DNA from 3 places in the Pseudoalteromonas sp. T1lg21 genome. Region 3 is predicted to be linked to each of the others. Evidence: predicted binding sites of a transcription regulator. Region 3 holds the regulator's gene; each other region holds the start of a gene.
The links. Region 3 encodes sigma-54, which starts transcription at its own class of promoters, with help from an activator protein. Its sites were predicted from a motif close to GTTGGCACGNNNNTNGNNT; they were not measured.
Positions count from the first base shown of each region.

Region 1 (3,282 bases), on a different contig from region 3:
TTTTTAATGGTACGTTTAAGAATCCTACTTATGAAATATTGCTCAAAACCTTTGCGTTACAGTATATGCCTATTGGTGTTATTGACTGTGTCTGGTTGCAGTAATAAGGCACTTCCAAATATCTCCTTTAACACGCTTTCTGTTTTCAATATTTTTCAGTACCTAAGTAATAATAAGGTAATGCAAAACTCATTCTTATTGGCACAAACCCAAAATGAACCTGTCAGTACAATGCTTGATCAAGCAGACACGTCGCAAGCATTGTCAAACGACTCTACAGACGTTGTGAAACCCGATTATGCATTTGCTCTTCAGTTAGCGTCGGTTAATTCGGAGCAAGGCCTTGCTTCAACATTAAAAAAAATGGCTAAACGAGCACCCAGTATTTTTCAGGGAAAACCGATACTCAATGTTGAAGTCGCTGATGTAAATGAGCATACCTACTATCGACTTAAATTTGGTGGCTATAAATATTTGAAGAATGCCAAAGCTGACTGTGAAGCGATTAAGCGACAAGGTATTGATTGCTGGGTTAGCAACTACACTGACAACCGAATTTATTTTTAGCGTCAAATATTCGCGATAAAGGTGGCATTTTTATTGCTATGATTTAAGTCTGTTTTTTAGAATTGACGTCACCATGCATTTTTCTATTTTTTCTAAATATCTATTGATAACCATCAGCTTAACTGCTTTGACAGCATGTATGATGAGCCAAGAGCAAGCTCAGCCAGCTTACACTGAGCCGCAAGTTCAGCAATTTGCTGCCGAGTGGCAAAAGCAACAGCCGAGCATTGAGCGCCTTTCAGCCATGGAAAAAGACCTTGCGTTGTTAATCGAAGTGCTGTCAGCTAATAGTGATTTAACCGCAAAGCCATCACAATTTGAGCCACAAAATGATGTGATTATTCATCAAAGCGAACAAACGCAAGCGCAGCAAACATCATCAACAGATTCACTTGAGGCGATTATTGCAGCAAATAAAGCCGCTGAAGCGGGCGTGCAATTAGGTTTATATTTAACGCCGAAAAAAGTTAGTTATCAGGTCTTAAAGCTCAAACGTGATTATCCTGCTGCTTTAAATGACCTTGATTTTCGTTTTAAAACACGAGAGCAAAAAGGCGTAACCTTGTATGGATTAAGGGCTGGTCCATTTGAAAATTATACTCAGGCTACAGCATTTTGTGAGATAGCGAAAAGAATGGGGCAAACCTGTGTGACGGCACCATTTATTGGAGAGATGCTATAACCGCTTATTTAACAACAGAAGGGAATTGACCCTTCTGATAAACCATTCGATCCCTCAAAAAAATTAGCTACATCAGCCTACACAATTAAATCATTGTCTGAATGCAACGCTAGCTTATTGGTATTTTAGAAGTGACATGTTCTTATTATCACGCTTCGGCTTTTCATAATAATCACATCAACAATAATACTTAGGCATAATTATTGCTTTGTACTTACTAAGTTTAGTGAGGATGGCAATTATGCGCCTGTTATTTTATTCAGTTTTTTTAGTGTTGGTGGGTTGTAGCTTAACTGAAGAGCCACAAAAAACGCCCCCTAGAGAAACCCCAAAATCGCCGATGGCACCTTATACGGTGCATCAATACGTTGCTGATTTAAGTAGTCAGCTTAGCCGTATTCAAGGCCCTTACAAAGGCAATGCACGTATTGCTGTGACCAGTTTTTATATGGCTGATGGCTTAGGTACTGATTTAGCAGAAGATCAGGGCAGTGGCTTGAGTCAGCAAATTCAAGAAAGTTTATTAACGCAATTTACTCAGCTTGGTTTTCATACCATTGAGTATCGATTAGAAAATACTTTAAATTTGCAGCAATCGGCCGATAGTGTACTTAGTCGTGATGTAAATACCTTACGTCAACGTCAGAATATTGACTTTGTTATTACCGGCACACTGACGCGGCAACAACATGCCTACATAGTAAATGCCCGATTAGTGAATACCAAAGATCTGCGAATTGTGTCAGCAGCAAGCACTGAGATCCCTATCAATGTAATGTGGGGCGCTGAAAAAGTTCAGCAACGTGATGGCCAGTTGTATCGAAGCGAATATTAAGAGGAACTCATTTAATGAAACGTTTAATTTTAACTATATGTTTGCCGTTTGGCTTTGGTTGCTCGTCAATGTTAACTGGTGATGCAACACAACACGAAAATGATCCTCAATTAGCTGCGCAAAGAGAAGTTGCCGCGCCGCATAGTAATGACAGTGTGTTTCAAACCAATCAGGCGGTAATGAATAACAGCACTTTTACAGCAGCCCCAACACGTAAGAATATCAATCACTATGTGCGTGGCATCATGCAAGACTTAGTTGAAAACTTGCAATATGTTAGTGATAACACACCAGTTGCTGTTTCAAGCTTTGTGTACCTTGATGCAGATTACAACTCAACAAATTTGCTAGGTAATCAAATTGCCGAAAGTTTTATTCATGAACTTCACGCGTTTGGTGTGCCTGTCATTGATTTTAAAACCACGGATTATATGCGTGTCACGCCTAGTGGTGATTATGTTTTCAGTCGTGATTATTTAGAGCTAAGCCAAGATCAAAACTTCAATTATGTTTTGGCAGGTACTTTGGTTAATCATCAAAGTGGTGTGCTCGTGAATGCGCGTATTGTTGGCTTAGCAAGCAAAGCGGTTGTTGGGTCGGCGCAAGGCTTTATCCCACAGTCAGTGGTTGATGCCCTGGATAGTACTAATCGAAGTGATGGCATTACACTAAAACAAGCAAGTGAGTAAGCTATGAAAGGTTTTATCTTCGCATCGTTAACGCTCGTGCTTTCTGGCTGCCAATTGCTGCCAGAGCAATCAGCAGAGCCGCAAAATACAGCTCAACATGCACCGGCATCAGCAAGCACTCAAGTCGATTACGTTGCTATGCTGCAAGTGCTTGAACAAAAAGATATGCAGCAGGATAACGCTAACCATCGCCTGTTTGTGCCTTATCAACATCATAAAACCGTTGTTAATTATGTCGAGCAAATGGCGCTTGAGTTAGTGGATACCATGCAACAAGAAAGCGATTTAGGTATTGCCATTACCACTTTTGTGGATTTAGATGCGAGCTTAAAAACCAGCTCTCAGCTTGGTAACCAACTTGCCGAATCAATGATGTATCAGCTGCAAAAATTTGGCTTTGGCGTTGTGGATTTTAAAGCGATGGATGTCATTACTGTAACCTCACATGGTGATTTTGTGATGTCGCGTGATGTAGAAGAGTTAGCTGAGCGTCGCATTGCTAGCCATGT
Region 1 is NZ_PQBX01000060.1:142,955-146,236, forward strand. Features, by position in the region: gene C2M25_RS14545 (SPOR domain-containing protein) at 181-567, shown strand; gene C2M25_RS14550 (SPOR domain-containing protein) at 641-1,249, shown strand; gene C2M25_RS14555 (FlgO family outer membrane protein) at 1,491-2,084, shown strand; gene C2M25_RS14560 (FlgO family outer membrane protein) at 2,099-2,773, shown strand; gene C2M25_RS14565 (FlgO family outer membrane protein) at 2,777-3,282, shown strand, end outside.
Region 1: C2M25_RS14555 (FlgO family outer membrane protein) is a predicted target of sigma-54. The motif match lies at 1,440-1,458, and genes of this name have one in related genera.

Region 2 (3,282 bases), on a different contig from region 3:
CAACTCATTCATCGCTATCTGGACTTTGGTATTGGGGTTGATAGCGACGAATTAGTGATCACCAATGGTGCTCAAGAGGCACTGGCAATTGCCCTTAAGTGTGTGGCTAAACCCGGTGATGTTATTGCAATCGAGTCGCCTTGTTATTTTGGCATTATCGAGTTAATTGAAAGCTTAGGTTTAAAGGCTCTGGAAATACCGCTGTGTCCTGATGAAGGAATATGGCTAGATGACTTGGCTCAAGCACTCGATGAGCATGATATAAAAGCCTGTGTGTTTTCTACATCATTAAATAACCCAGTTGGCAGCTTTATGCCTGATGCCAAGCGTGAGCAATTAGTGGCACTTTTAGAGCAGCGCGACGTGGTGCTTATTGAGGATGATGTTTATGGCGACTTACATTTTACAGCCAAGCGTGCGACGCCTGCACAGGCCTATTCAAAAAAGGGCTTAGTGATCACCTGCGCGTCGTTTTCAAAAACAGCTGCCCCCAGTTACCGCATAGGTTGGATCATTGCCGGTAAGTTTGCTGAACAAGCAAGACGACATAAACGCGCGCTTAGTTGCTCTGCGCCACTTATAAACCAGTGGACCTTGTATGAGTTTATAGCCAGCGGAGAGTACGACCGTAACATTCGTTTGCTTAGACAGCGCTTAAGCACCAACAAAGAGCGCATGATTTGGTGCCTGCAGCAATATATGCCAAATTGTGCGCGTATTAGTAACCCGCAAGGGGGCTGTGTTATCTGGGTTGACCTTGGTAGCCAATATGATGCGGTAAAGTTATTCCATTTGGCACTAGAGGCGGGGATCAGCATTACACCAGGGTTGATATTCTCAGCGGGTAAAAAGTACCGTAGCTGTTTTCGTTTAAGTTATGGCTTGCCTTGGTCTGAAAACTTAGAGCAGGCGATTAAAACGTTATCGCAACTGACTGTGTTGGCCAAAAAATAAAAAAGCGCAGAGCAAGCTCTGCGCGAAAGGACCAAGTTTTTGGTTCAGGGATGTTAATTCGTCAATTACTCTGCGTTCTGTTTGAAAGTAAATAGTTGGTACTCTCTTAGCTCTGGTACTAGCGCCACTAACTCTTGTTCTTTGTGAGCGATATCTGCAAAGCTGCCGCATAATGCATCTGCGCGCTCTTCCAGTTGAGCTGCCTGTGTTTCTACACGCGCTTCGATTTGTGCGCCCATGTTTTCCATACGTTGTTCAAATTCATCCATGTCGCCACCTGAGCCTAAAAGCTCAGAACCTAGCGCCACTAAAATACTGCCCATCGATTGCATCATGGCTGACTCGACTGCTGATTCGATTTGCTCATCAAATTGGTCTTCAAAGTTTTGGCCAAATTTTTCGAAATTTTGCTGACCCATGGTGAACGCACCTTGCTGATAGAAAGCGTTTTGCACTTCTACGCTGATATCGTCCATTAATTCTGAAATGTCGTTTAGGCCGTCAATATTGAAGGCTTTTGAAACCTCTTCAATTGCTACGCCTGCGATTTTTACGCCATCAAGCGCAATATTTGCTACTTCAGGAAGTTGGCTGCGTAAGCTGTCTGAGTAATCTGCAATTGCTTGCTGTTGTGAAGCATCAAGCGATACGCTTTGACCATCGATATACAAAGTGTGCTGATCGATGATTTTCATCGTGCGATTATCGGCTGTGTATACTTCTAACTCGCTAGGTGTGATGCGTACATCATTTTTAAATTCAACATCACATTGCTCACCGCTGAATGAAATATTTGTATCATTATCGTTATGAGCCATTGCGCTGGTAGCGATAAATAAAGAACTTACTAACAATAACTTTTTCATTTTTTTCTTTCCTGTTTGAAATAACACAAATACATAATCAATTAAGATGCCAAAGTTAATAATTTCATATATTTCAAATTGTTGTGTTATTTTGGCTGTTTTTACTAAAGTGATGAAAATAAAGTTTTAACCACTTTTTAGTCAAATTTACTAAAAAATACACGTGCATAAATGTGTTTTATCGAAACGATAAAAAACTCTCACTTTTCAGAAATCGAATTTAGCGCTATTTATTCACAATATTGACATATGGCCTATTTAGCATGGGTGTATGGCTTTATTTTGGTGGTTTTTTAGATACTAAATTACTACTGAGCTTTTTAATCTTTGCCAATTCATCGAGCAAATTTTAATCTCCTGAATTGGTCTCAAACACTTTATGGAGTGGGTTGTGGGTAAGACATTTAGTTATGACGCGCTAGATGACGATTTTGTTGAAGACGAGTACGAAATGGTCGGGCGTAATCAACACGACAAGAAAAAGCAACGCGTTAAGAAGAAGTTGGAAGACTATCTTGAACAAAAACGCTTGCGTAGAAACTTAGGCGATGACGACTTTGACGAGTACTTGAACGACTAAGCATAAATTTAGATAAAGAGGCAATTTGCCTCTTTATTGCTTTAAGACATTGTTACTTGCTAAGTGCAGTAACAATGTCTGACTCGAGCTGCTCAGGTTTTGTTAGTGGCGCATATCGCTTAATGGCTTTGCCGTCTTTACCAATTAAAAACTTGGTGAAGTTCCATTTTATTTTACGGGTAATAAAGCCCGGCAACTCTGATTTTAGGTATCTAAAGACAGGGTGAGCATGTTCGCCATTCACATCGACTTTGCTCATCATTAAAAAGCTAACGCCATAGTTAATAAGGCAGCCTTCTTTAATTTCCTTCGCATCCCCAGGCTCTTGTTTACCAAATTGGTTACAAGGAAAGCCAATTATTACTAAGCCTTGCTCATGATATTTTTCATGCAGTGCTTGTAAGCCTTCATATTGTGGAGTGAAGCCACATTTACTTGCAGTGTTCACAACAAGTACGACCTTGTTTTCAAAATCAGAAAAGTCAACGGTTTGGCCTTGTAGGCTGGTAGCAGAGAGTTGGTGAAATTCGCTCATAGTGATAACTTTTTATTATTGTTGCAGTGATTCTAACGTGCTTGGCATTTTTCTAAAAGGGTAAATTTTAATCAGCAAATGCATTGGTTAAGTGTTCTATTAGTAAACGTACACGAAACGGTAATAGATCTTTTCTTGGGTAGACTAACCAAGATGCATTATCACCAACCTGAAACTCATCCAGAATACTAACCAATTGGCCACTTTTTAAGTAAGGCTCCACAATATCTAACGCTAAGTGGGCGATGCCAACTCCTGCTACAGCAGCATTTAAAATTGCCTGTGGGTGGTTACTGCGCCAATTACCATCAATACGAACTTCTTTGATTTCTTCGTCAATATTAAAT
Region 2 is NZ_PQBX01000066.1:21,357-24,638, forward strand. Features, by position in the region: gene C2M25_RS20215 (aminotransferase-like domain-containing protein) at 1-954, shown strand, start outside; gene C2M25_RS20220 (YggN family protein) at 1,020-1,820, opposite strand; gene C2M25_RS20225 (PA3496 family putative envelope integrity protein) at 2,212-2,400, shown strand; gene C2M25_RS20230 (glutathione peroxidase) at 2,453-2,935, opposite strand; gene C2M25_RS20235 (LysR family transcriptional regulator) at 3,003-3,282, opposite strand, start outside.
Region 2: C2M25_RS20220 (YggN family protein) is a predicted target of sigma-54. The motif match lies at 1,856-1,874, and genes of this name have one in related genera.

Region 3 (3,282 bases):
TCAATGGCGAAGCTGAAGTCACTCAATCGGGTCAAAAAGTAACGGCCAAAAGCATTACCTACGATATGGCTCAACAGCTGATCAGCGCAGAAAAAGACGAAAACTCAACAGATCGCGTACACACGATCCTCGTTCCAGTTGAAAACAAAAAAGATAACAAAGGCCAACCATGAGCACATTAAAAGCAGAGCTTTTAGCTAAGAGCTACAAAGGCCGCCAAGTGGTTAAAAATGTAGGCCTTGAAGTTGAAGCTGGCAGCATTGTTGGTTTACTTGGTCCAAATGGCGCAGGTAAAACGACAACCTTCTATATGATTGTAGGCTTAGTACCTAGCGACAAAGGTAAAATCAGCATTGATGATAACGACATTACGCTTTTACCAATGCATAGCCGCGCACGTTTAGGTATTGGTTATCTGCCGCAAGAGTCGTCAATTTTTAGAAAGTTGACGGTTTATCAAAACTTGATGGCAATTTTAGAAACCCGTAAAGATCTAAATAAAACCACCCGCGAAGAAACGCTAAACAGCTTACTCGACGAATTTAGCATTCAACATATCCGTGACAGCCAAGGTATGGCGCTGTCAGGTGGCGAACGTCGCCGCGTTGAAATTGCTCGCGCATTAGCCGCAAATCCTAAATTTATCCTTTTAGATGAGCCTTTTGCTGGTGTTGATCCAATTTCAGTGTTAGATATAAAGAAAATTATTGAGCACCTAAAAAACCGCGGTATTGGGGTACTCATTACTGACCATAATGTTAGAGAAACCCTTGATGTTTGTGAAAAAGCCTACATTGTTTCTCATGGGGAGCTAATTGCATCAGGCACACCTGAGCACGTATTAGCTGACCAAACTGTACGTGATGTATATCTAGGCGAGCAATTCAGGCTGTAACCATTACGCCACCGACTAGAGCATCTGCTAGACTTATAACAATGACAATAAATCGATAATTTTTTAACTGTCACAGCACAGTCATCGATAACTTAAAAAGGATTGTTAGGGATACATGAGGCAATCATTACAGCTGCGCATGGGCCAGCAACTTACAATGACTCCACAACTGCAACAAGCGATTCGTTTGTTGCAGCTCAGTACATTGGATCTCCAGCAAGAAATTCAAGAAGCGCTTGATAGTAATCCCCTACTTGAAGTGGAAGAGGCTGATTACAACGAAGAAAGTATCGGTAAGAATGAGCAAAAAGCTGAATCTGACGATATGCAACTAAGCGCGTCTGCAGAAGAAGCACCTAGCGAATACGAGCAAGAAAGCAGTGACGCCCTCAATAAAGACACCGTAAGTGATGACTTAGCAATGGACGTCACGTGGGACGAGTACATGAGTGCTGCCCCATCAACATCATCAGGACCTATGCCTGAAGATGAGTCTATTTACCAAGGCGCATCAACTGAAACCCTACAAGAATACCTAATGTGGCAATTACAGCTCACGCCATTTAGCCCAACTGACGAAGCGATTGCCGTAGCCATAGTAGAAGCCATAGACGACTCAGGTATTTTAACGATCAGCTGTGAAGATATTGTCGAAAGCTTTAATCAAAATAACGATGAAGAAGAAATCGAACTTGATGAAGTTGAAGCGGTCTTAAAAAGAATACAATTATTCGATCCTGTTGGTATTGGCGCGCGCAGTTTACAAGAATGCCTGTGTATTCAGCTTCGTCAATTTGACGCTAGCACACCATATTTAGCTGAAACTAAAATGGTTTTATCTGAGCATATCGAATTATTAGCGAGTCGCGACTATCGCACTTTGATGAAAAAGACTAAGCTTAAAGAAAATGAGCTTAAAGAAGTGATGACGCTTATTCACAGCTTAAATCCTAAGCCTGCGGATAGCATAGTACGCGAAGAATCTGAGTACGTTATACCTGATGTATCAGTGAAAAAAGTAAAAGGTCGCTGGGTGGTTGAGTTAAACCCAGATTGTATGCCAAAGATTAGAGTAAACAGCCAATATGCGGCTATGTCTCGCTCAGTAAAATCGAGTAGCGACAGCCAATTTATTCGCTCTCACTTACAAGAGGCAAAGTGGTTTATTAAGAGCTTAGAAAGCCGTAACGATACGTTATTAAAAGTAACCAACTGTATCGTTCAACAACAACAAGCTTTCTTTGAGCACGGCCCTGAAGCGATGAAGCCGATGGTGCTAAATGATGTTGCTGAAATGGTCGAAATGCATGAATCGACAATTTCACGTGTAACAACGCAAAAATATATGCATACCCCGAGGGGTATTTTTGAGTTGAAATATTTCTTCTCAAGCCATGTCAGCACCGAAAATGGTGGTGAGTGTTCTTCTACGGCAATACGCGCTTTAATCAAGAAGTTAGTGGCCGCAGAAAACTCAGCTAAACCATTGAGTGATAGTAAAATTGCAGATATATTGGCTGAGCAAGGAATTAAAGTAGCTAGACGTACAATTGCAAAATATCGTGAGTCTCTAGCAATACCTCCGTCTAATCAGCGCAAGAGTTTGATTTAGACGTTTTACATAGAAGGAAAAATGCTTATGCAACTAAATTTAACTGGTCGTCATGTAGAAATCACTGATTCATTAAGAGACTATGTAAACACCAAGTTTGCGAAACTAGAAAGGCATTTTGACCATATAAATAATGTTCATGTCATTCTAGATGTAGAAAAATTAAGCCAAAAAGCAGAAGCAACTTTACATGTAAACGGAGGCGAATTGTTCGCTTCGACAGAACATCAAGATATGTACGCAGCCATTGACTCACTGATCGATAAGCTTGATCGCCAAGTCATTAAACACAAAGAGAAATTAGCTCGACATTAAATTATGAAACTAAGTTCACTTACTAACCAGGACTGCAGCAAAGCTGCGGTCCTTTTTAATAGCAAAAAAAGAATTCTTGAATATATCAGCGAACTGGCCCACCAGCAGCTTCCTCATTTATCGCAACAAGATATCCTAGATGCTTTGCTCAACCGAGAAAAACTAGGCAGCACCGGCATCGGTCGCGGTATTGCTATTCCCCATGGTCGAATGAGCGGTGCCGATGAACCCCATGCGTTTATCATAGTGAGTGAATCACCCATCAATTTTGATGCTATTGATAACCGCCCGGTTGATATATTTGTGGCACTCATCGTACCAGATGGTGACTGTCAGCTTCACCTAAAGACCTTATCAACAATTGCTGATAGACTTAAAGATAAAGAATTTTGTAAACAGTTACGCAGTGCTACAACCGATCAGCAACTGTTTCAGGTCATATCAGCAGAGGCATAAATGG
Region 3 is NZ_PQBX01000001.1:84,747-88,028, reverse strand. Features, by position in the region: gene lptA (lipopolysaccharide transport periplasmic protein LptA) at 1-173, shown strand, start outside; gene lptB (LPS export ABC transporter ATP-binding protein) at 170-895, shown strand; gene C2M25_RS00425 (RNA polymerase factor sigma-54) at 1,011-2,507, shown strand; gene hpf (ribosome hibernation promoting factor) at 2,535-2,822, shown strand; gene ptsN (PTS IIA-like nitrogen regulatory protein PtsN) at 2,826-3,278, shown strand; gene rapZ (RNase adapter RapZ) at 3,279-3,282, shown strand, end outside.